One region of the Streptomyces sp. NPDC045956 genome, then DNA from elsewhere that is predicted to be linked to it. Evidence: riboswitches for the same ligand, from Rfam matches in the RefSeq annotation. Region 1 holds a riboswitch; the other holds the start of a gene.
The links. A riboswitch is a leader RNA that binds a small molecule or an ion and turns the genes downstream of it on or off. The one in region 1 is predicted to bind glycine.
Positions count from the first base shown of each region.

Region 2: it holds a riboswitch for glycine, as region 1 does, so the genes downstream of both, gcvT (glycine cleavage system aminomethyltransferase GcvT) here and gcvP (aminomethyl-transferring glycine dehydrogenase) in region 1, are expected to answer to the same signal.

Region 1 is NZ_JBWKKZ010000004.1:3,399-13,105, forward strand. It holds gene AC07FV_RS12100 (sugar phosphate nucleotidyltransferase) at 1-25, shown strand, start outside; gene AC07FV_RS12105 (DUF881 domain-containing protein) at 133-1,029, shown strand; gene AC07FV_RS12110 (small basic family protein) at 1,026-1,358, shown strand; gene AC07FV_RS12115 (DUF881 domain-containing protein) at 1,364-2,209, shown strand; gene AC07FV_RS12120 (FHA domain-containing protein) at 2,271-3,227, shown strand; gene ftsR (transcriptional regulator FtsR) at 3,272-4,009, shown strand; gene AC07FV_RS12130 (bifunctional nuclease family protein) at 4,094-4,567, shown strand; gene AC07FV_RS12135 (MerR family transcriptional regulator) at 4,761-5,444, shown strand; gene AC07FV_RS12140 (DNA polymerase IV) at 5,496-6,956, shown strand; gene AC07FV_RS12145 (PRC-barrel domain-containing protein) at 6,982-7,365, opposite strand; glycine riboswitch at 7,504-7,599, shown strand; gene gcvP (aminomethyl-transferring glycine dehydrogenase) at 7,777-9,707, shown strand, end outside.
Region 2 is NZ_JBWKKZ010000013.1:228,753-238,459, forward strand. It holds gene AC07FV_RS30165 (enhanced serine sensitivity protein SseB C-terminal domain-containing protein) at 1-570, opposite strand, end outside; gene AC07FV_RS30170 (enhanced serine sensitivity protein SseB) at 696-1,499, opposite strand; gene AC07FV_RS30175 (AAA family ATPase) at 1,575-2,243, opposite strand; glycine riboswitch at 2,423-2,517, shown strand; glycine riboswitch at 2,518-2,634, shown strand; gene gcvT (glycine cleavage system aminomethyltransferase GcvT) at 2,674-3,807, shown strand; gene gcvH (glycine cleavage system protein GcvH) at 3,939-4,316, shown strand; gene glyA (serine hydroxymethyltransferase) at 4,332-5,609, shown strand; gene AC07FV_RS30195 (L-serine ammonia-lyase) at 5,704-7,071, shown strand; gene AC07FV_RS30200 (MFS transporter) at 7,194-8,603, shown strand; gene AC07FV_RS30205 (glycoside hydrolase family 25 protein) at 8,732-9,289, shown strand; gene AC07FV_RS30210 (endonuclease domain-containing protein) at 9,294-9,707, opposite strand, start outside.

The sequences.
Region 1 (9,707 bases):
GGTGGTGGACAGCGCGGGCCGGTAATACGGGCCGCACGCGTGCGTGCCGGACAAGTGTCCCCAAGGGGGCCTGTCCGGCACGCCGGTGGGGCCATTCGGAGGTAGTGGGCGTGGCGTGCGACGATGTGCGGCATGCCGCAGCAACCCCCCGTTCGGAGCACCCCCACGCGGCCCGCACGCCCGGACGCGTCCATGTCGTTGATCACCAACGTCATGGACCACAGCCTCGACGACGGGTACGCCGAAGCCGCCGCGCGGAAGAAGGCCGACGGCAGCGGCGGAATGCCGAGGACCCTCCGGGCCAAGCTCGGACTGGCCGCCGGGCTGGTGCTGGCGGCCCTGGTGGTGACGGTCGGCGCCGCCCAGGCGCGGGTGGCCGCCCCCGCCGTCGCCAAGGAACGCGAAGAACTCATCGACCGCATAGAGGGGGAGACCTCGGCGGCCGACCGACTCGAGGAGAGCGTCGACACCCTCCGTGACGACGTCAGCGCGCGGCAGCACGAGGCGCTCGAGAAGAACGGCGACAGCGGACGGTCCGACCTGATGGGCATCCTGTCGGGTGCGGTGGAGGTGCACGGCCCCGGGGTGAAACTCGTCGTGGACGACGCCAAGGAGGCGGCCACGGGCGGCGACGGGCAGCCGCGCGGCACCTCCGGTTTCTCCGACACGGGCCGGGTGCGGGACCGGGACATGCAGCGCGTCGTCAACGGGCTCTGGGAATCGGGAGCCGAGGCCGTCTCCATCAACGGGCAGCGCCTGACCGCGCTGTCGGCGATCAGGGCCGCCGGTGACGCGATACTGGTCGACAACAGGCCGCTGGTGCCGCCGTACACGGTGCTCGCCGTGGGGGACGGGGAGCGGCTCGCCACCCGGTTCCAGGACAGCGCCGACGGGCTCTACCTGCACGCCCTCCAGGAGAACTACGGCATCCGGACGGCCATCTCCGCCGCCGAGGACCTCAAGCTCCCCGGCGCACCGAGCCTGATCGTACGTACAGCACAGCCGATAACCGAGAAGGGCACATCGTGATCGCCGTACTGGGCCTCGTCGTGGGAGTCGTGGCCGGCCTGTTGGTCCGGCCGGAGGTGCCGGCGGCCGTCGAGCCCTACCTGCCGATCGCCGTCGTGGCGGCGCTGGACGCCGTCTTCGGTGGTCTGCGGGCCATGCTCGACGGCATCTTCGACGACAAGGTCTTCGTGGTGTCGTTCCTGTCGAACGTGGTGGTGGCCGCGCTGATCGTGTTCCTCGGCGACAAGCTGGGCGTGGGGGCCCAGCTGTCCACGGGTGTCGTCGTCGTCCTCGGTATCCGCATCTTCTCCAACGCCGCGGCCATCCGCCGCCACGTCTTCCGGGCGTGAGGCCGATGAGCGACCAGGACGAGCAGAACACGAACCGGCTGCGCAGAGAGCTGCCCGACGAGGTACCGCCGGCGCGGAACGCCGAGGAGGCCCCGGCCGGTGACGCGCCGGACGGGCCGCGGGCGGGGCTGACCGGCAGGCAGCGGCTGGTGAAGGGGTTGTGGCCGCCGCGCCTCACCCGGGCCCAACTCATCGTCGCGCTGCTGCTGTTCGGGCTGGGCTTCGGCCTGGCCGTGCAGGTGGCGTCGAACAGCGACGGTGACAGCGCGCTGAGAGGTGCGCGACAGGAGGATCTGGTCCGCATCCTCGATGAACTGGACGACCGTACTCAGCGTCTTGAAGACGAGAAGCAGGGCCTCGAGCAGCAGCGCGACGAGCTGGAGAACAGCTCCGACCAGGCCGAGGAGGCCCGGAAGCAGACGCTCGAGAAGGAGCGGCAACTCGGCGTCCTCGCGGGCACCGTGGCCGCGCAGGGGCCCGGCATCACGGTGACGATCGAGGACACGAAGGGGACGGTCGAGGCGGACATGCTGCTCGACGCGGTGCAGGAGCTGCGTGCGGCGGGCGCGGAGGCGATCCAGGTGAACGGTGTGCGGGTCGTCGCCGGAACGTACCTCACGGACGCCGACAAGTCCGTGACCGTCGACGGGAACAAGATCAACGCGCCCTATCGTTTCCAGGTCATCGGCAAGCCGCAGGACCTCGAACCGGCTCTCAACATTCCTGGAGGAGTGGTGCAGACTCTGGAGAAGGAACAGGCCACCGTCACCGTCGAGCGGTCGGACAAGATCGTCGTGGACGCCTTGCGAGCAGCGAAGCGGCCTGACTACGCTCGGTCGTCCTCCCAGTGAACCGGTGGTGCATGGGGGACGTCCGGCCAGGGCATGAGGTTGCGGGGGGTCGGCGCACCGATTGGGTGGTGCGTGGTGGAAACTGTCTGGTGGAGACGGACGTTGTGAAGGTGTCCGGGTCGGTCAGTTGGTTCAGTCAGGGTTCGTCCTGCCCCACGGGCGGGTCTGTTTCGGTCAAGGGGAATCGCCCGTGAAGTTGTTTGCGAAGTTGTTCGGCAAGAGCGCGCGAGAGGGCAGCGACAACGCGACCGCGCGCCATCGCGCACAGCCCGACGCGGAGGGCCGACGCCCGATGTTCCGGGACCAGGTGGGTCCGGGCGGGGACATTTCCGGTGGTCAGGGCGCGGCGTCTGTTGACCCTGCACAGTCCGGCGGCATAGGTTTCGGGCAACCGTCAACCTCAGGTACGGGTGGAGGGTTTCCCCCCGGCCCGTACGCGTCGAACGCCCCGGCGGGGCAGCCGCGGCAGGAGGATCCGTCCATGTCGGCCCTGGTGTGCACGAGGTGCGGTAACCGCAACGCGGAGAACAGCCGCTTCTGCTCCAACTGCGGTGCGCCGCTGCGTGCCGGGGCGGTCCCGGAGCGTGCGTCCGAGACGACCTCCACGATCTCCATCTCCGGCCTGGAGGCGTACGACGCCGAGGTCACCGGTCAGACCGCGGTCCCGGCGCTCTCTCCCGAGGCGCAGGCCGCCGTCGACGCGCTGCCGCTGGGCTCCGCGCTCCTGGTGGTGCGCCGCGGCCCGAACTCGGGCAGCCGCTTCCTGCTGGACGGCGAGCTGACCACCGCCGGACGTCATCCGCAGAGCGACATCTTCCTGGACGACGTGACGGTCTCCCGTCGGCACGTCGAGTTCCGCCGCAGTCCGGACGGATCGTTCACGGTGGCCGACGTCGGCAGCCTGAACGGTACGTACGTCAACCGCGAGCGTATCGACCAGGTCGCCCTGTCGAACGGCGACGAGGTGCAGATCGGCAAGTACCGGCTGGTCTTCTACGCGAGCCAGCGGGGTTACTGACCCGCCCCCCGGGCCCCGGCCCGGGGAACCTCCAGGGAAGGTCCATGCTTCATACACCGAGCGGCGGTGCCGGGCACGGCGCCGCCGCCGCGGACAGTGGGCTGATGAGCATCGGCACGGTGCTGAACGCGCTGCGTGACGAGTTCCCCGACATCACCATCTCCAAGATCCGGTTCCTGGAGTCGGAAGGGCTCGTCGAGCCGCGGCGGACGCCGGCCGGATACCGCAAGTTCAGCGCCCACGACGTCGAGCGTCTGGGCCAGGTGCTGCGCATGCAGCGCGACCACTACCTGCCGCTGAAGGTGATCCGCGAGCATCTGGACGCCATGGAGCGCGGCGAGGCCGTGCCCCTGCCCTCACTGGGCAGGCAGCGGGACCCGGAGACCGCACCGGAGCAGGCCGAGGCACCCACGGCCGCCAGGATCGGGCGGGACGAGCTGCTCGTCGCGGCCGGTATCGGCGAGCAGGAACTGAAGGAGTGGGAGTCCTACGGGCTCGTCGCTCCACTGGCCGACGGGGCCTACGACGCCGAGGCGGCCACCGTCGCCTCGTTGGTGGTCGAACTGGGACGGTTCGGGATCGAGCCGCGTCACCTGCGGGTCATGAAGGCCGCCGCCGACCGGGAGGCGGGCCTCGTCGACCAGGTGGTCGCGCCGCTCAGACGCCACCGCAACCCCCAGACCAGGGCACACGCGGAAGCCCGGACCAAGGAGCTGGCGGGGCTGGCGGTGAGGCTGCACGCGGCGCTGGTGCAGAGCGCCCTGGGCGTGCGGCTGCCCTGAAACGGACGTGCACCTCAGGCCGGATCACCCGCTCGATCCCGGCCCGACTACCCAAAGGTCCCGGGCACGGCCTAGGGTTGCTGTGTGAACGAGCTCGATGTCGTAGGTGTCCGGGTCGAGATGCCCTCCAACCAACCGATCGTGCTGCTGCGCGAGGTGGGAGGCGACCGCTACCTTCCCATCTGGATCGGGCCGGGGGAGGCGACGGCGATCGCCTTCGCCCAGCAGGGGATGTCCCCCGCGCGGCCGCTGACCCACGACCTGTTCAAGGACGTGCTGGAAGCGGTCGGCCAGGAGCTCACGGAAGTGCGCATCACCGACCTCCGGGACGGGGTCTTCTACGCCGAGCTGGTCTTCGCCAGCGGTGTCGAGGTCAGTGCCAGGCCGTCCGACGCCATAGCGCTCGCGCTGCGCACCGGAACGCCGATCTACGGCAGCGACGCGGTGCTCGACGACGCGGGCATCGCCATCCCGGACGAGCAGGAGGACGAGGTCGAGAAGTTCCGCGAGTTCCTCGACCAGATCTCCCCGGAGGACTTCGGGACCAGCAACCAGTGAGCCGGGCGAGGCGGAGGTGGTGCGCGGTGTCACGCGGCCCCTTCCAGGCACATTCGGCTAGCCTTTCCCCGTGCCGGGGCACGCGAAACCACTCTCAGGGTGATTATCACTCGGCGTGCCGAGTGTGGCGATCGTTGACGCACCCTTGGTGACTGCCTACCTTCGAGGAGGCAGGTCAAGGACGGAGGTCGGCGTGAGAATCAGCGGCGACGGTACGGCTGGGGGTGGCCCCGGGCACAGCCTCGGGGAGAGTGGACCGTACCCTCCCCCGGGCTCTCGGCTCCGAGCGAGCGGGAGGTATCCCCAGCAGGGTGGCGCGGCCGACCCGGCTCCGCAGCGGCCGGCCGCCGTGCCGAGCAGCGGAGGGACGACGGCCATGGCGTCCGAGCAGATCGGCTACCGCGGGCCGACGGCCTGCGCGGCCGCCGGGATCACCTACCGGCAGCTCGACTACTGGGCCCGCACGGGGCTCGTCGAGCCCAGTGTGCGGCCCGCGCACGGTTCCGGGACACAGCGCCTGTACAGCTTCCGCGACGTCGTCGTGCTGAAGATCGTCAAGCGCTTCCTCGACACCGGGGTGTCCCTGCAGAACATCCGCACCGCGGTCCAGCACCTCAGGGAGCGCGGCTTCCAGGACCTGGAGCGGATGACGCTGATGAGCGACGGCGCCACGGTCCACGAGTGCACGTCCCCCGACGAGGTGCACGCCCTGCTCCAGGGCGGCCAGGGCATCTTCGGGATCGCCGTGGGAGTGGTGTGGCGGGACGTCGAGAGCGCGCTGTCGCAGCTGCACGGGGAGCGCGTGGACACGGGGGAGACCCTGGTCGGGCACAATCCGGCGGACGAGCTGGCGCGGCGGCGCAACCGGGCGGTCTGACCGGGCCGCCGCCGCGAGGCGATGTCAGTGGCGTAGGGCAGCATCGGAGATGTGAGAACCGCGCCCACCATCCTGCACCTCGACATGGACGCCTTCTTCGCCTCGGTGGAGCAGGCGTCCAAGCCGAGCCTGCGCGGGAAGGCCGTGATCGTGGGCGGCCTCGGGCCGCGCGGGGTGGTCGCCACCTGCTCGTACGAGGCGCGGGTCTTCGGCGTGCACTCGGCGATGCCCATGGGCCAGGCCCGGCGGCTGGCGCCCCACGCCGCGTACCTCGTGCCGCGTTTCGAGCTGTACCGGTCGATCAGTGAGCAGGTGATGCGGCTGCTGCGGGCCCTGTCGCCCCTCGTGGAGCCGCTGAGCCTGGACGAGGCGTTCGTGGACCTGGAGGCCGGCGGGACGGCCTGGGACGCGGCGTCGGCGCGGCTGGCCGGTGCCCGGCTGCGCACGGACATCCGCACCTTCACCGGCCTGACCGGATCGGTGGGACTCGCGGCGTCCAAGATGCTCGCCAAGATCGCCTCGGAGGAGGCCAAGCCCGACGGCCTGGTCCTGATCCGGCCGGGCACGGAGCGGGCCATGCTGGAGCCGATGTCCGTGCGGACGCTGCCCGGGGTGGGGCCGGCGACCGGCGACCACCTGCGGCGCGCCGGGATCACCACGGTCGGCGAGCTGGCGGAGGCGGGCGAGGACGAGCTGGTGCGGCTGCTGGGCAAGGCGCACGGGCACGCCCTGTACGCCATGGCCCTGGCCCGCGACGACCGGCCCGTCGTGTCGGAGCGGGAGACGAAGTCGGTGTCGGTCGAGGACACCTACGACGTGGACATCCACGACCGGGTGCGGGTCGGGGTGGAGGTGGGACGGCTGGCGGAGCGGTGTGTGCGGCGGCTTCGCGGGTCCGGGCTGTCGGGACGGACGATCGTGCTGAAGGTGCGCAGGTACGACTTCTCGACGCTGACGCGCTCCGATACCCTGCGCGGGCCCACGGACGATCCGGCGGTCGTGCGCGAGGCTGCGGCCCGGCTGCTGGACTCGGTGGACACCACGGGCGGTGTACGGCTGCTGGGGGTGGGCGTCAGCGGGCTGGCCGACTACACACAGGAGGACCTGTTCGCGCAGGCGGCCGGGGACCGGTCCGGGGAACTCGCCGAGGAGCCCGAGCCCGCCGAGAAGCGGCACGCACCGGCGCACGCCGAGCGCCGGTGGCCCTCGGGACACGACGTGCGGCACGCGGAGTACGGGCACGGATGGGTGCAGGGCAGTGGGCTGGGGAGGGTCACCGTGCGGTTCGAGACGCCGTACTCGGGGACCGGGAGGGTACGGACCTTCCCGGTGGACGACCCGGATCTGGCACCGGCGGATCCGCTGCCGCTGGTCCCGGCCGGGCCTGCCGGGCCTGCCGGTCCTGCCGGGCCGCGAAGACGGGGGGACGCGGAGGCCGCGCCCGCGGATTCGGCTCCGGAGGCCGGGGCGGGTGGCGGTTCGTCGGACCGTGAGCGTCCGGCTCCCGGCTAGCGGCGGGTTCCGGGGGGCGGGACGGTCAGCTCTCTTCCTTGCCCTGACCGGCCAGTTTGCCGAAGTCGCGGTCGGGGAGCGGGGCGGGCGCGGGCGCGGCCACGTCCAGACCGTAGTGGTGGTAGAGCTGAAGTTCCTGCTCCGGGGAGAGGTGGCGGCCGACGCCGAAGTCGGGGGCTTCCTTGATCAGCGTCCGCTCGAAGGGCACCCGCAGGGTGCCTTCGACCAGTTCGCTCGGCTCCAGGGGCACGAAGGCGTCCCTGCTGAACAGGCCGGTGCGTATGGCCGCCCACTCCGGGACGCCGGTCGCGTCGTCGAGGTAGACCTCGTCGACGGTGCCGATCCGGCTGCCGTTGCGGTCGAACGCCTTGCGGCCGATCAGGTTCCGCGGGTCGATGTCAGTACGCACGGGGCCCTCCACTTGGTCGCACTGGGATCGCACACCAGCCGCCGAATCATCCGTAAGTACCACAAAAGGGCACAAAGGCTGGGACGGCCACTCGAAGGTCCGTGCGGTGAGCACGCTGGTACGCTGGCAAATGGCTGCTGACCCCGTGCGGGAGAGTCCTCCGGACACCTCCGGAGGCGCCGAAGGAGCAAATCCTCCCCGGAATCTCTCAGGCTCACGTACCGCATGGACGAGGTCACTCTGGAAAGCAGAGCGGGTGTCGACGGCTTCCGCTCTCACCGACGGTGAAAGCCGGGTGGAGCCCTCGGGCCGTCCCGGTGAAGCTCTCAGGTCAGATGACAGAGGGGGAGGCCGTTCGGGTACCCGCGCCGTGGTGCCCCTCGAAGGTCGTCAGACCAGGAGGCCTCCGCAATGACCGCCCCTCGCATTTCGCTCTCCGAGCTCGAACAGGCCGCGCCGTTCGAGCAGCGCCACATCGGCCCCGACGACGAGGCCCGGGCCAAGATGCTCGCGCAGGTCGGCTACGGCTCGCTCGACGAGCTGACGGCCGCCGCGGTGCCGGATGTGATCAAGAACGCCGACGCGCTGGACCTGCCGGGCGCGCGCTCCGAGGCCGAGGTGCTGGCCGAACTGCGTTCGCTCGCCGACCGCAACCAGGTCCTCGACTCCATGATCGGCCTCGGTTACTACGGCACCTTCACGCCGCCGGTCATCCTGCGCAACGTCATGGAGAACCCGGCCTGGTACACGGCGTACACCCCGTACCAGCCGGAGATCAGCCAGGGCCGCCTGGAGGCGCTGCTCAACTTCCAGACGACGGTCGCCGAGCTGACCGGCCTGCCCACCTCCGGCGCCTCGCTGCTGGACGAGGGCACCGCCGCCGCCGAGGCGATGGCGCTGTCCCGGCGCATGGGCAAGAACAAGAAGGGCCTCTTCCTCGTCGACGCCGACGCGCTGCCGCAGACCATCGCGGTGATCCGCACCCGCGCCGAACCGACCGGTGTCGAGGTCGTCGTCGCCGACCTGAGCGAGGGCATCCCGGCCGAGGTCGCCGAGCGGGAGATCAACGGCGTCCTGGTCCAGTACCCCGGCGCCTCCGGTGCCGTCCGCGACATCAAGCCGGTCATCGACCGGGCGCACGAACTCGGCGCGCTCGTCACCGTCGCCGCCGACCTGCTCGCCCTCACCCTGCTGACGTCGCCCGGTGAGCTGGGCGCGGACATCGCCGTCGGCACCACCCAGCGCTTCGGCGTGCCGATGGGCTTCGGCGGTCCGCACGCCGGCTACATGGCGGTGCACGAGAAGTTCGCGCGCAGCCTGCCCGGCCGCCTGGTCGGCGTCTCGGTGGACGCCGACGGCAACAGGGCCTACCGCCTCGCCCTGCAGACCCGCGAGCAGCACATCCGCCGGGAGAAGGCCACCAGCAACATCTGCACCGCGCAGGTGCTGCTCGCCGTCATGGCCGGCATGTACGCCGTCTACCACGGCCCCGACGGGCTGCGGGCCATCGCCCGGCGCACCCACCGGTACGCCACGCTCATCGCGGCGGGCCTCGCGGCCGGCGGCGTCGAGATCGTGCACGGCGCCTACTTCGACACGGTCACCGCGCGGGTGCCCGGCCGCGCCGCCGAGGTCGTCCACGCCGCCCGCGAGAACGGCATCAACCTGCGTCTCGTCGACGCCGACCACGTGTCGTTCGCCTGCGACGAGACGACCACGCGCGCCCAGGTCGGCGGCGTGTGGAACGCCTTCGGCGTCGAAGGTGACATCGAGTCGCTGGACGCGGCGACCGGGGAGGCACTGCCCGACGCGCTGCTGCGCACGGACGACTTCCTGACCCACCCCGTCTTCCACCAGCACCGCTCCGAGACGGCGATGCTGCGCTACCTGCGCCGCCTCGCCGACCGGGACTACGCCCTGGACCGCGGCATGATCCCGCTGGGCTCGTGCACCATGAAGCTCAACGCGACCACCGAGATGGAGCCGGTCACCTGGTCCGAGTTCGGCGCGCTGCACCCCTTCGCGCCCACCGAGCAGGCGCAGGGCTACCTGACCCTCATCCGTGAGCTGGAGGAGCGGCTGGCCGAGGTCACCGGCTACGACAAGGTCTCGCTCCAGCCCAACGCCGGGTCGCAGGGCGAGTTCGCCGGTCTGCTGGCCGTACGCGGCTACCACCGGGCCAACGGCGACGACCAGCGCACCGTCTGCCTCATCCCGTCCTCCGCGCACGGCACCAACGCGGCCAGCGCGGTCATGGCCGGCATGAAGGTCGTGGTCGTGAAGACCGCCGAGGACGGCGAGATCGACGTCGAGGACCTGCGCGCCAAGATCGAGCAGCACCG
Region 2 (9,707 bases), on a different contig from region 1:
GGTGTCGTACACGTCGAGGCCGATCGCGAGGTACGGCGCCCCGAGGGCCGGCTGCACCCAGGCGCGGCGCAGGGCGCGGACCGCCGGGGTGCGGTGGGCGTTCTGCGCGAGCAGCGCGTAGAACTGCGGAACCTCGATGGCCGGTTCGGACAGGCGCAGCGGCCCGGCGGGCTGGCGGTCCAGGCCGGAGGCGATGCGGCGCAGGTCGAGCCACGGGATGCCGACGCCGCCGCCCCGGGCGTGCGGGTTCAGCCAGAGGCCGTAGTGGTCCGGATAGAGGGCGCGGGCCACTTCGAGCCCGTCGACCACCTCGTACGACCGGTTCCAGCCGCTGGCCGACAGCTCCTGGGCGGAGGTGACACAGGGCGCGTAGCCGAAGCCCTCGACCTCCATGTTCCCGTACTGCGCGTCCGGGGAGCCGGCCTGGCCGTGCCAGAGGAGCATCCACACCTGGCCGGAGGTGGGAGTGGCGAGCGCGCGCAGCAGGGCCTCGTAGGCGTCGTAGCGCCCGGGCGTCACCTGGCGCAGCATGTGCTCGACCTGTCCGGTCGTGGTGCCGCTGGCGCTCACGCGTATCGCCCCTTCGAGAAGTTCCCCGGTTGTGGCACCAGCTTAAGGCTCCGCCGGGCAGGGGTCCCCTGCGCTCGGGGTGCTGTGCCCGTTCCCGGGGCGGGCTCCTCGTCGCGGGCCGCTCCCTACAGGTCCCGGTCGTAGAACGGGCGGACGTGCGCGCGCATCCAGTCGCAGACCGGGTCCTGGACCGCCTCCAGGAGGACCAGGTTGACCTGCGTCTTCAGGGGGGCCGTGGCGAGGGCGCGGCCCAGGGCGTCCAGGGGCAGGGCGCGGGCGTCGCCCTCCCAGTGGGTCAGCTCGACGCCGACGAACATGACCGGGTCGGCGGTCTCGACGGCGGCCAGGCAGCGGCGGGCGGTGCGCACGACGCCGATGGCGGCGAACTCCGCGGAGGCCGCCGCGAGGAAGTCCACCGGGTCGTCCTGCCAGTCCGGCTCGAAGAGGCGGACCCGGCCGCCGGACGCGGGCCCGTCGAGCGGGGTGCGGCCGGCCCGGCACAGCTCGGCCACGGCCTGGGGCGGCAGCGGGATGCCGACCACACCGTCCGGGTTCACGGCGATGCCGATCTGCGGAGGCAGGCCGCGGGCGAACTCCGCGGCGGGGGCGACGGTGTACGCCATCTGCGCGCCGGCCACCTGGCGCAGTTGCTCCTCGGAGCTGAAGACCGGCACGTAGGCCTGGCCCTCGATCTCCAGCGAGGGCAGGTCGAGGGGGCCACTGTCCGGTCCGCCTCCGTTCGGCAGGGGTATCCACAGGAAGCTGCGGCCGAGGACCTCCACGATCCGGCCGCCGGCGCCCGGCACGCCGAGGGAGGCGGACAGCACCTCCTCCAGCTCGTTGCCGGGCCACCCGCCGTGCGGGTGGGGGTGCGCCTGGGCCGGGAAGCCGGCGGAGAAGTCCGCCGGGAGGCCCCCTGGGATGTCCATCTGCCTACCGCCTGCCTGGTACCGCTGCTGTGGCTGAAAAGGCTAACCCGTTCGGTACGGAGGGCCTACGGGGTGTCACCCCGTGAAGGCGATCCGGCGGAGCGCGCCCGCGGCCTCCCGGTCCAGGAGGATCGCCGAGGTGCAGCCGACGGGCAGGGTGCCCTCGGTGACCGCGCGCAGCAGCCGGGCGTTGGCCGCGCGGTGCCGCAGGAACGCGTACCGCGAGACGCCCCGGCCGCGCTCGCGCTGGCCGGCCAGCGCCTCGTCGGCGCCGACGTCGATCAGCAGTAGGTGCAGGGTGCCCTCGCGGCGCCGCGCCTCGCGGGCCAGCCAGGCGCGCACCCAGGCCTGGGTGCCGCAGTCGTGCACGACCACGCCCTCGCCGGAGCGCAGGGCGCGGCGCAGTCCGGCGTAGTGGGAGAGGCGGACGAGGGGGCGGTAGAGCGCGTACGGCAGGAAACGGGGCATGCGGCGGTCCCAGCGGTCGCGGGTGTCCTGGGAGTCGATGCGCGGGCCGCGCACGGTGCGCTGCATCAGCGTGGACTTCCCGCTGCCGGGCAGGCCGGTGATCACCACCAGGTCCCGGGGTCCGAAGAGCAGGGCGTGCGGGCTGTGGCCGCCGCGGTCCCGCAGGTCGCGGACGACGGGTGCGGGCAGTTCGGCGCACTTCTCCGGGGCCGGGGCGGCGGGCTGCTCGGGCAGCGCCAGACCCGTGGTGGTGGCGTACGCCGTGGTCCTGTTCACCGTGATCGTCCTCCCCTGGGGCGGTTCACGAAGTCCCCTCCCCGTCGAGTGTAAAGAGAAGGTAATGCGCAGGTCTCGCGTTTTCGTTCGCTTACTGCCACAAGCCGGTTACAGATCACGGTCTGCCACGGATCGGCCGGGCGTGCAATGATGGCGGCGCCAACTGCATACCGGCCGTTTGAATCCGCGCGGGAGAGTCCCCGGCCGTCGCCGGGGCGCCGAAGGAGCAAGTCCCTCCCTTGAATCTCTCAGGCACCGTTACCGCGCGGGCGAGGCACATCTGAAAAGCGGGCCGCCGCGCGCCGGCTGCCCCACCCAAGGTGCAAGTCCTGACCGCCGCGCTCCGGTGGTCATGGCGAACCTCTCAGGTTCCGATGACAGATGGGGAGGATCGACCTCGCCCCGTCCTGTCCTGGGAGACGACCGACCGATGAGCAGCACCGAACTCCGCCGTACCGCGCTCGACGCCACGCACCGGGCGCTGGGCGCGACGATGACCGACTTCGCCGGCTGGGACATGCCCCTGCGCTACGGCTCCGAGCGCGACGAGCACCTCGCGGTGCGCACCCGCGCGGGCCTCTTCGACCTCTCGCACATGGGCGAGATCACGGTCACCGGGCCGGCCGCCGCCGACCTGCTGGACTTCGCGCTGGTCGGCAACATCGGCAGCGTGAAGCCGGGCCGCGCCCGCTACACCATGATCTGCCGCGAGGACGGCGGCATCCTGGACGACCTGATCGTCTACCGGCTGGGCGACGCCGAGGCCGCTTCCTCGCACTACATGGTGGTCGCCAACGCCTCCAACGCCCAGGTCGTGCTCGACGCGCTGACCGAGCGGGCGGCCGGCTTCGACGCCGAGGTCCGCGACGACCGTGACGCGTACGCGCTGCTCGCCGTCCAGGGCCCCGAGTCCCCGGCCATCCTGAAGAGCCTCACCGACGCCGACCTGGACGGCCTGAAGTACTACGCCGGCCTGCCCGGCACCGTGGCCGGCGTCCCGGCCCTCATCGCGCGCACCGGCTACACCGGCGAGGACGGCTTCGAGCTGTTCGTGAAGCCGGAGCACGCCCCCGGGCTGTGGCAGGCGCTGACCGAGGCGGGCGCGGGCGCCGGACTGGCCCCCTGCGGCCTGTCGTGCCGGGACACGCTCCGCCTGGAGGCCGGCATGCCGCTGTACGGGCACGAGCTGACGACGGCGCTGACGCCCTTCGACGCCGGGCTCGGCCGGGTGGTGAAGTTCGAGAAGGAGGGCGACTTCGTGGGCCGCGCGGCGCTCACCGAGGCCGCTGCCCTGGCGGAGCGGAAGCCGCCCCGCGTCCTGGTCGGCCTGGTCGCCGAGGGCCGCCGCGTCCCGCGCGCCGGGTACCGGGTCGTCGCCGGCGGCGAGGTGGTCGGCGAGGTCACCTCCGGCGCCCCCTCGCCGACGCTGGGCAAGCCGATCGCCATGGCGTACGTCGACCCGGCGCACGCGGCTCCGGGGACGCCGGGTGTCGGCGTGGACATCCGGGGCAGCCACGAGCCGTACGAGGTCGTGGCGCTGCCGTTCTACAAGCGGCAGAAGTAGACACTGGGCGGCGGGGCCCGGGGCTCCGCACGCGCCCGCTGCCCGCTCTCGACGCCCACCAGCGGTTTCAGCATCCCCCCTCGCATCACCCCCTTCAGCAGCACTCCCCCGCGTACAGGAGAATTCAGGCCATGAGCAACCCCCAGCAGCTGCGCTACAGCAAGGAGCACGAGTGGCTGTCGGGCGCCGAGGACGGCGCCTCGACGGTCGGCATCACGGAGCACGCGGCCAACGCGCTCGGTGACGTGGTCTTCGTCCAGCTCCCCGAGGTCGGCGACTCCGTCACCGCGGGCGAGACCTGCGGCGAACTGGAGTCCACCAAGTCGGTCTCCGACCTGTACTCCCCCGTCTCCGGTGAGGTCACCGAGGTCAACGAGGACGTCGTCAACGACCCGTCCCTGGTGAACTCGGCCCCCTTCGAGGGCGGCTGGCTCTTCAAGGTGCGGATCACGGACGAGCCGGTCGACCTGCTCTCCGCCGACGAGTACACCGCCTTCACCGCCGGCTGAGGAGTCACGGACCGCATGTCGCTTCTGAACACACCCCTGCACGAGCTCGACCCGGACGTCGCCGCCGCCGTCGACGCCGAGCTGGAACGCCAGCAGTCCACCCTGGAGATGATCGCCTCGGAGAACTTCGCTCCGGTCGCGGTCATGGAGGCCCAGGGCTCGGTCCTCACCAACAAGTACGCCGAGGGCTACCCCGGCCGCCGCTACTACGGCGGCTGCGAGCACGTCGATGTCGTCGAGCAGATCGCGATCGACCGGGTCAAGGCGCTCTTCGGCGCGGAGCACGCCAACGTGCAGCCGCACTCGGGCGCCCAGGCCAACGCGGCCGCGATGTTCGCGCTGCTCAAGCCCGGCGACACGATCATGGGTCTCAACCTCGCCCACGGCGGGCACCTGACCCACGGCATGAAGATCAACTTCTCCGGCAAGCTCTACGACGTCGTGCCCTACCACGTCGGCGACGACGGCCAGGTCGACATGGCCGAGGTGGAGCGCCTCGCCAAGGAGCACCAGCCGAAGCTGATCGTGGCCGGCTGGTCGGCCTACCCCCGGCAGCTGGACTTCGCCGCGTTCCGCAAGGTCGCGGACGAGGTCGGCGCGTACCTGATGGTCGACATGGCGCACTTCGCCGGTCTGGTCGCGGCGGGCCTGCACCCGAACCCGGTCCCGCACGCCCACGTCGTGACCACCACCACCCACAAGACGCTGGGCGGCCCGCGCGGCGGTGTGATCCTCTCCACGGCCGAACTGGCCAAGAAGATCAACTCCGCCGTCTTCCCCGGTCAGCAGGGTGGCCCGCTGGAGCACGTGGTGGCCGCCAAGGCCGTCGCCTTCAAGGTCGCCGCGAGCGAGGACTTCAAGGAGCGCCAGCGTCGTACGCTGGAAGGCGCCCGCATCCTGGCCGAGCGCCTGGTGAAGGACGACGCGAAGGCGGCGGGCGTGTCGGTCCTGACCGGCGGCACGGACGTCCACCTGGTCCTCGTCGACCTGCGCGACTCCGAGCTGGACGGGCAGCAGGCCGAGGACCGCCTCCACGAGGTCGGCATCACGGTCAACCGCAACGCCGTCCCGAACGACCCGCGTCCCCCGATGGTGACCTCCGGTCTGCGCATCGGTACGCCGGCCCTGGCGACCCGCGGCTTCACCGCCGAGGACTTCGCCGAGGTCGCGGACGTGATCGCCGAGGCGCTGAAGGCACCCTCTCCCTTCGGGGCCGCCGACGCCGAAGCCCTCAAGGCCCGGGTGAAGACCCTGGCCGACAAGCACCCGCTGTACCCCGGTCTGAACAAGTAGACACCGCGCATCCGGGGCGCCGGGCCCGCCACAAGCAGGCCCGGCGCCCCACCCCGCACCGCCCTCTGCACCACCCCCGTTCTGAGGAGTCCCCGTGGCCATCTCGGTCTTCGACCTGTTCTCGATCGGCATCGGTCCGTCGAGCTCGCACACGGTCGGCCCGATGCGCGCGGCCCGCATGTTCGCCCGCCGACTGCGCGGCGAGGAGCTGCTGGGCTCCGTCGCCTCGGTCCGCGCCGAGCTGTACGGCTCGCTCGGCGCCACCGGCCACGGCCACGGCACCCCCAAGGCCGTGCTGCTCGGCCTGGAGGGCGAATCCCCGCGCACGGTGGACGTCGAGACGGCCGACGACCGCGTGGAGACGATCAGGTCCTCGGGCCGCCTGAGCCTCCTGGGCGAGCACGAGATCGCCTTCTCCTACGACGACGACATGGTCCTGCACCGCCGCAAGGCGCTCCCCTACCACGCCAACGGCATGACGCTGTGGGCGTACGACGCGCAGGGCGCCGAGGTGCTGACCAAGACCTACTACTCGGTCGGCGGCGGCTTCGTCGTCGACGAGGACGCGGTGGGCGCCGACCGCATCGTGCTCGACGACACCGTGCTGAAGTACCCCTTCCGCACCGGCGACGAGCTGCTGCGGCTGGCCCGTGAGACGGGCCTGTCCATCTCCGCCCTGATGCTGGAGAACGAGCGGGCCTGGCGCGACGAGGACGAGATCCGCGAGGGCCTGCTGGAGATCTGGCGCGTCATGCAGGCCTGCGTGGAGCGCGGCATGTCCCGCGAGGGCATACTCCCCGGCGGCCTCAAGGTCCGCCGCCGCGCCGCCAACACCGCGCGCAAGCTCCGCTCCGAGGGCGACCCGCTGGCCCTGTCGATGGAGTGGATCACGCTCTACGCCATGGCCGTGAACGAGGAGAACGCGGCCGGCGGCCGGGTCGTCACCGCCCCCACCAACGGCGCGGCCGGCATCATCCCGGCGGTCCTGCACTACTACATGAACTTCGTCCCCGGCGCCGACGAGGACGGCGTGGTCCGCTTCCTCCTCGCGGCCGGCGCGATCGGCATGCTCTTCAAGGAGAACGCCTCCATCTCCGGCGCCGAGGTCGGCTGCCAGGGCGAGGTCGGCTCCGCCTGCTCCATGGCGGCCGGCGCGCTCGCCGAGGTGCTGGGCGGCAGCCCCGAGCAGGTGGAGAACGCGGCGGAGATCGGCATGGAGCACAACCTCGGTCTCACCTGCGACCCGGTCGGCGGCCTGGTCCAGATCCCGTGCATCGAGCGCAACGGCATGGCCGCGGTGAAGGCCGTCACGGCCGCGCGGATGGCGATGCGCGGCGACGGCTCCCACAAGGTGTCCCTCGACAAGGTCATCAAGACCATGAAGGACACCGGCGCCGACATGTCGGTGAAGTACAAGGAGACGGCGCGGGGCGGGCTGGCGGTCAACATCATCGAGTGCTGAGCGGCGCCGGGCACGCGGAGGGGCACACTCGCGCGTCTCACATCGTGACATGGGACAACTGAAAAATGAGACGCCTGAGATCGTGGCGGGGCCAGCACCTTTCGCACGTGAAAGACCGAGACATGCCCGCACCAGCCTCAGGACCGTCCCCGGCGCCCGTCAATCCGCGCTCCCGCGTCCTCGTCGCCAGCCTCATGGGCACGACGATCGAGTTCTACGACTTCTACATCTACGCGACCGCGGCCGTACTGGTCTTCCCGAAGCTCTTCTTCCCGAGCAGCGACCCGACCACCGCCCTGCTCTCCTCCTTCGCGGTCTTCGGCGCCGCGATGGTGGCCCGCCCGATCGGGGCCGTCGTCTTCGGCCACCTCGGCGACCGGCTCGGCCGCAAGAAGACGCTGGTGGTCTCGCTCCTCACCATGGGCATCGCCACGTTCCTGATCGGCGTCCTGCCCACCTACGCCCAGGCCGGCTGGGTCGCCACCGCGCTGCTGGTGCTGATGCGGATCGCGCAGGGCTTCGCGCTCGGCGGTGAGTGGAGCGGCGCGGCCCTGGTCGCCACCGAGAACGCCCCCCGCGGCAAGCGCGCCCTGTACGGGACCTTCCCGCAGCTGGGCGCCCCGCTCGGCTTCATCATCGGCAACGGCCTGTTCCTGATCATCGGGGCGCTGCTGCCCTCCACGGCCGGCGCCGACCCCACCCAGCCCTCCGACGCCTTCGTCGAGTGGGGCTGGCGCATCCCGTTCCTGTTCTCGGCCGTGATGGTCGCGATCGGCCTGTGGGTGCGCTCGCGCCTGGTCGAGTCGGCGGTCTTCGCCAAGACCCAGGAGGCCGGCCGGGTGCGCAAGCTGCCGCTGGCCACCGTGGTGCAGGGCCACTGGAAGCAGCTGGTCCTGGGCACCTTCATCATGCTGGCGACGTACGTGCTCTTCTACCTGATGACCACGTTCTCGCTGAGCTACGGGCGGGCCGCCGAGGACGCCGCCGTGCCCGGTCTGGGGTACGGCTACACGACCTTCGTCCTGATGATGATCTTCGGGGTGCTGTTCTTCGCCGCGTTCACGCTCGTCTCCGGCCCGCTGGCCGACAAGTACGGCCGCCGTTCCACCCTGATCTGGATCACCGCGGCGATCGTGGTCTTCGGGCTGGTCTGGGTGCCGCTGATCGGCCTGGGCACGCTCGGCGTGGTGCTCTGGCTGGTGCTCGGCTTCACGCTGATGGGCATGACCTTCGGCCCGATGGGCGCGCTGCTGCCCGAGCTGTTCCCCACCAGCGTGCGCTACACCGGCTCCGGCATCTCGTACAACGTCAGCTCGATCCTCGGGGCGGCCGTCGCCCCGTTCATCGCGGTGGCGCTGTGGGAGGCCGGTGACGGCTCGCCGTGGCTCGTCGGTGTCTACCTCTCGGCGATGGCGGTGCTGACGCTGGTCGCGCTGCTCCTCTCCAAGGAGACCAAGGACGTCTCCCTGGACGACGGCGAGGCGGCCCCCGCCGACGCCGACCGGGCCGCGGTCGCCTCCTCCGCCCCCTGATACGACCGGCGTTCACCCCTCCCGTACGCCGAGCGTCCTCACGCCCGGCGTACGGCCGCCGATCCCGGGCATAACAACAACCTCCGTCCACAAGGCACTTCAGCCTCACAGGCTACGAGGGAGTTCTCATGCTGCGCGGCATCGACGTGAGCGCGTACCAGTCCTCCACCTACGGCACGGACGGCCTCTCCTTCGTCTTCGTCAAGGCGACGGAGGGCCGTTCGTACGTCAACCCCAAGCTCGCCGCCCAGACGGAACGGGCCCGCGACGCCGGACTCGTCGTCGGCTTCTACCACTTCCTGTGGCCGGGCAACCTCACCGCACAGGCCGAGTACTTCGTCTCCAAGGCCCCCGACCGGCCCGGCGACATCCTCGCCGTCGACTGGGAGACGACGGGCGACGGCACCCACGCGAGCAACGCGGAGAAGGACAGCTTCATCCGCAAGGTGAAGGCGCTGCGGCCGGACAACCGGGTGATCTTGTATGCAAACAGGCACTTCTGGCTCAACGTCGACACCACCTCGTACGCCGGCGACGGTCTCTGGATCGCCGACTACGTGGCGGCCGGCAAGCCCCGCATCCAGGCCACCTGGCGCTTCCACCAGTACACCGACGACCCGGTCGACACGAACGTGGCGGACTTCGCGAGCAAGGCGGCGCTGAGGAAGTGGGCTGACGACGCTTGATCGACTACGCCACTAAGGGCGGAGCATGTTCCGCCCGCATCTGGTGCGCCGGGGGATTCGACAGATACCTGTTCAGCAGCTCGAAGGTCCTGAGATCCGCGGGCAGGGCTTCATACCAGCCCAAGCCGTACAGGTTGCAGCGAGTGCACAGCAAACCGCGTACGCAGGACCCGCAGCTTCGTCTTCCCGGACAGCACGCGTGGTCGTGGTCGATATGCATGGCTGGCTGATTCGACTCTGCCGCCCCGCAGATTGCGCACATGCCTCGTTGGTGCTGAAGCAGGTGGCCGAGGAACTCCTCGGTGACGTTGTAATGCCCCAGGCGGACCCGCTCCGCATTGCACGGCTTGCAATACGGTCTCGGAACGCCCGAGGCGTTGAGTGTCGAGTACGCCGACACCGGTTTGTGCTCATGGCA